DNA from 2 places in the Microbacterium sp. Root553 genome. Region 1 is predicted to be linked to the other one. Evidence: riboswitches for the same ligand, from Rfam matches in the RefSeq annotation. Region 1 holds a riboswitch; the other holds the start of a gene.
The links. A riboswitch is a leader RNA that binds a small molecule or an ion and turns the genes downstream of it on or off. The one in region 1 is predicted to bind thiamine pyrophosphate.

Region 2: another riboswitch for thiamine pyrophosphate. It lies ahead of ASD43_RS06725 (ECF transporter S component); the one in region 1 lies ahead of thiM (hydroxyethylthiazole kinase).

What each region holds. Positions count from the first base shown of each region.
Region 1 is NZ_LMFY01000003.1:223,276-225,470, forward strand. It holds gene ASD43_RS16750 (NAD-dependent epimerase/dehydratase family protein) at 1-690, shown strand, start outside; TPP riboswitch at 714-807, shown strand; gene thiM (hydroxyethylthiazole kinase) at 798-1,646, shown strand; gene ASD43_RS16760 (bifunctional hydroxymethylpyrimidine kinase/phosphomethylpyrimidine kinase) at 1,643-2,195, shown strand, end outside.
Region 2 is NZ_LMFY01000001.1:1,446,832-1,449,026, reverse strand. It holds gene ASD43_RS06730 (ABC transporter ATP-binding protein) at 1-258, opposite strand, end outside; gene ASD43_RS06725 (ECF transporter S component) at 255-923, opposite strand; TPP riboswitch at 917-1,026, opposite strand; gene ASD43_RS06720 (D-alanyl-D-alanine carboxypeptidase family protein) at 1,109-2,195, shown strand, end outside.

The sequences.
Region 1 (2,195 bases):
TACATCTCGTCGGTGTCGGTGTACGCCGACGACGAGACGGTCGGTGCGGACGAGTCGGCTCCGGTGCACGCGCCGGCGGAAGCCGGTGACGACGAGTACGGCGCGCAGAAGGTCGCGGCCGAGAACGCCGTGCGCGCCCTGGGAGAGCGTGCGCTGATCGTGCGGCCCGGTCTCATCGTGGGCGAGGGCGACCCGAGCGATCGCTTCGGCTACTGGGCCGCGGCGTTCCTCCGCTCGCAGGACGGACCCGTGCTGGTGCCGAGGTCCGAGGCACGCCACGCGCAGGTGATCGATGTCGACGACCTGGCGGAGTTCGTCGCGACGGCATCCGCGACCGGGATCGTCGACGCCGTGGGCGACCCTCATCCGCTCGCCGAGGTCCTCTCCTCCTTCCGCCGCGCTGCGGACCACCGTGGCGAGATCGTGACGGTCGACGACGAGCGGCTGATCGAGAAGGGCGTCGCGTACTGGGCGGGGGAGCGATCGCTTCCGCTCTGGCTCCCGACCGACATGACCGGTTTCATGACCCGGGCGAACACGCGGTACCGCGCCGCGGGCGGTGTGCTGCGGCCCCTCGCCGAGACGATCGCGACCGTCGTCGCCGACGAGCAGGAGCGAGGAACCGATCGCGACAGGCGCGCCGGACTCACCCGTGTCGACGAGATCGAGCTGCTGCAGCGACGAGGGTGATCTCCGGGCGTCGCTAGACTTCGAGCAGTGACACGGGGTGCCGCATCCGCGGCTGAGAACAGACCCGTCGAACCTGATCTAGTTCGTACTAGCGAAGGGATGTCGCGGTGAGCGATCGTCTGCGTCCGGAATCCGAATCGACCCTGGCGGCCTCGGCCGCCCAACTGCTGTCCGCGCTGCGTGGGTCGCCACCGCTGACCCACTGCATCACCAACACCGTCGTCACCGGGTTCACGGCCAACGTGCTGCTGGCTCTCGGGGCGGCACCCGCGATGGTCGACATCGTCGACGAGGCGGGGCTCTTCGCGGGAGTCGCGTCCGGGACGCTGATCAACCTCGGAACCCCGACTCCCGAGCAACGTGCCGCGAGTCTCGAAGCCGTCGCCGGTGCTGTCGCCGCGGGCACACCCTGGGTTCTCGATCCGGTCGCGATCGGTTCGCTGCCCGTGCGCACGGCGCTCGCACACGACCTCGTCGTCTCGCGGCCCACGGCGATCCGCGGGAACGCCTCCGAGATCCTCGCACTCGCAGGGCTCACCGCCGGGGGTCGGGGCGTCGATGCCACCGACACCACCGATGCCGCCTCCGACGCCGCCCTCGCCCTCGCCGCCCGTCACGGTTCGGTCGTCGCCGTCTCGGGACCCGTCGACCTGATCACCGACGGGCGGCGCATCGTGCGGATCGCGAACGGCGACGAGCTGCTCACCAGGGTCACCGGTGGCGGGTGCGCACTGGGCGCCGTGATGGCCGCCTTCCTGGGGACTGCCCGCACGGTCGGGATCGATCCGCTGACCGCCGTCGCGTCGGCGAGCCTGGTGTACACGGTCGCGGCGGAGCGCGCCGCCGCACGGGCCTCGGGCCCCGGCAGCTTCGCGGTCGAGCTCCTCGACGCGCTCGCGTCGGTGGGGCCGCGTGACATCGCTGACGCGGCACGGGTCGAGGAGCGTGCGCTGTGATCGCGGACCTCTCGCTGTACCTGGTCACGGACCCGGATCTCTGCGGGGAACGCGGTGTCGTCGAGACTGTCCGCCGCGCCGTCGACGGGGGTGTGCGGATCGTGCAGCTGCGGGACAAGACGGCGACGGATGCCGAGACCACGGCGCAGCTCGTCGAGCTCTCGCGCGTGATAGACGGTCGGGCACTTCTGGTCGTGAATGACCGCCTGGATGCCGCCATCGCCGCGCGGGAGCAGGGTGCGCGGGTCGACGGCATCCATCTCGGGCAGGGCGATGCATCGGTGCTGCGCGCGAGAGAAGCTCTGGGCGCCGAGGCGCTCATCGGCCTCACGGCGAACAGTCGGGAGCACTTCGAGGCTGTGCGCGCGCTGCCGCCCGACACGATCGACTACCTGGGCGTCGGCGTCATCCGCCCCACCGCCACCAAGCCCGACCATCCGCCGGCCCTCGGCGTCGAGGGCTTCCGTGCCCTCGTCGAGACGACCGTGCTCCCGTGCGTGGCGATAGGAGGGGTGGGCATCGACGACACCGAGCGGCTGCGGAGCGCGG
Region 2 (2,195 bases), on a different contig from region 1:
CCGGCCGCGTTCTGCGGCCGCCGGACGACCGTCGACGAGCAGCGCGCCGTGCGTCTCGCCCTCGTCGGCCCCGCCGAGCACACCGCCGAAGCCCTGGAGCAGGGTGGACTTGCCCGCACCGGAGGAGCCGAGCAGCAGCACCCGCTCCCCCGGTTCGATACGCAGGTCGACGGCGCGCACGGCCCACCGCAGTCGCGTGGCGTACCGCCACCCCCAGCCACGGGCTTCGAGGGTGGCGGGTGTCGTGGGTGCGCTCACACCCGTGCGGTGACCTCACGACCGGCGGCGAACCGGCCGAGCGCGCCCGTGGCCGCGAGACCCCGGGCGATCAGCCAGGCTCCGAGCCCGGCGATCACGGCGCCAGAGATGGTGGTCGAGACGATGTAGACGGTGGTGAAGAGCGTGTCCGCCCCCGCGTACCAGAGGATGCGGTCGTTGATGCCGCAGGCGAGTCCCGCCCCGGCGCCGGCCAGCATCGCGACCGGGAGGCGCCAGACCCCGTACAGGAAGAGGAGGAAGACGAGCTCGGCTCCGAGACCCTGCACGAGGCCCGACACGATGGTGAGCGGACCCCAGGCATTGCCGACGAGGGCCGAGATGACCGCGGCCACCAGCTCGGTGTAGAGCGCCGCACCCGGCTTGCGGATGATCAGTGCCCCGAGCACGCCGGCGATCAGCCAGGGGCCCGCGAGGAGCCCCTGCACTCCGGGGAGCAGGGGCTTCAGGATGCTGCTCGGCACCTCGTACCCGACGTTCCAGAGCAGGAAGATCAGCGCGCAGGCGACGGCGATGACGCTGGCGACGACGATGTCGACGACCCGCCACCGCCACAGCTCCGGGCGGCCGAGGCCCGGAGAGGCCGAGGCGGCGGACGCCGATGCGGGTGCGGACCCGGTGGTGGATCCGGACGTGGATGTACTCATCAGTGACTCCTCCCTGCGCTGGCATGACCCAGATCAGGTTCGACGGTCGAAGCGCGATTCGCTCCCTCTCAGCCCGGCTCGCCGGACTCCCGTGGTTGTGCTCTCGATCTTACCCAGTGCCGACACTCCCGTCTGCTTCCGTTGCCGCGCCGCTGATCTGCGTGCGGGTTCGGTACCGTGAGGAGGTGACCGCTCCCGACTCCGCCGAGGCCACCCCGTCCGACGCCCTCGGCGCCGATGCACCCGGCACCGATGCCCCCGGTGCTGTCGCGACCGCCGATGCCGAGACCGGGGATGCTCGGACCGGGGATGCTGAGACCGTCGACGCCGAGACACCCGATGCTGCGACCGCCGCCCCTGCGGCGCTCGATGCCGAGATCATCGATGCGGAGATCATCGATGCGGAGACGCTCCACGCCGCGGCCGTCGATGCCGAGCCGCAGTGGGCGGATGCCGGCAGCGGCGGCACTCCCCTCACCTGGGTCGACCCGCTCGACGTCGCCGAGCACACGTCCTCGGGCTCCCTGGACACCGCGCCGCATCCGACCTCTGAGACCGGGCTGCTGAGCGACGCGAGCCTGCGCCCGGCGATCGCCCGTCCCGGGTTGCTGGTGCCCGCCGGCATCCTCGTCGGACTCGTCGCCGCGTACACCGGCACCACCCTGCTGTGGCCGCTGCACGAGGTGGCGCCGACCGTGCGGGCCGTGGAGATCGCTCCGGTCGCCGCCTCCGCGGCGGCGTTGACGTGGCCGGGGCAGGGAAGCGCTGCCGCCGGCATCGCCGGGATCGGCACCGCGTCGTCCTCCGTCGACCAGGCCGCGATCGCCAGCGTCACGAAGGTCGTCTCGAGCCTGATGGTGCTCGACAGGATGCCGCTCGCGGTCGGCGAGCAGGGTCCCGAGTTCGCCTTCACCCGCGCCGACAACCTCGCCTACTGGGACTACCGCCGCTCCGACCAGTCCGCTCTGGACGTGCCGGTGGGCGGCACCCTCACCGAGCTGCAGATGCTGCAGGGCACACTGCTCGGATCCGCGAACAACTACATCGATCGTCTCTCCCGCGAGATCTGGGGGTCGGAGTCGGCGTTCACCTCCGCCGCCACGCAATGGCTGGGCGATCGGGGTCTCGACGGCATCACGATCGTCACGCCCTCGGGGTTCGACGCCCGCAACACGGCCACCCCGGAAGCGCTGGTGGCGCTCGCCGAACTCGCGATGCAGAATCCGGTGTTCGCAGGCATCGTGGGCACCCCGTCGGTCGATCTGCCCGGAG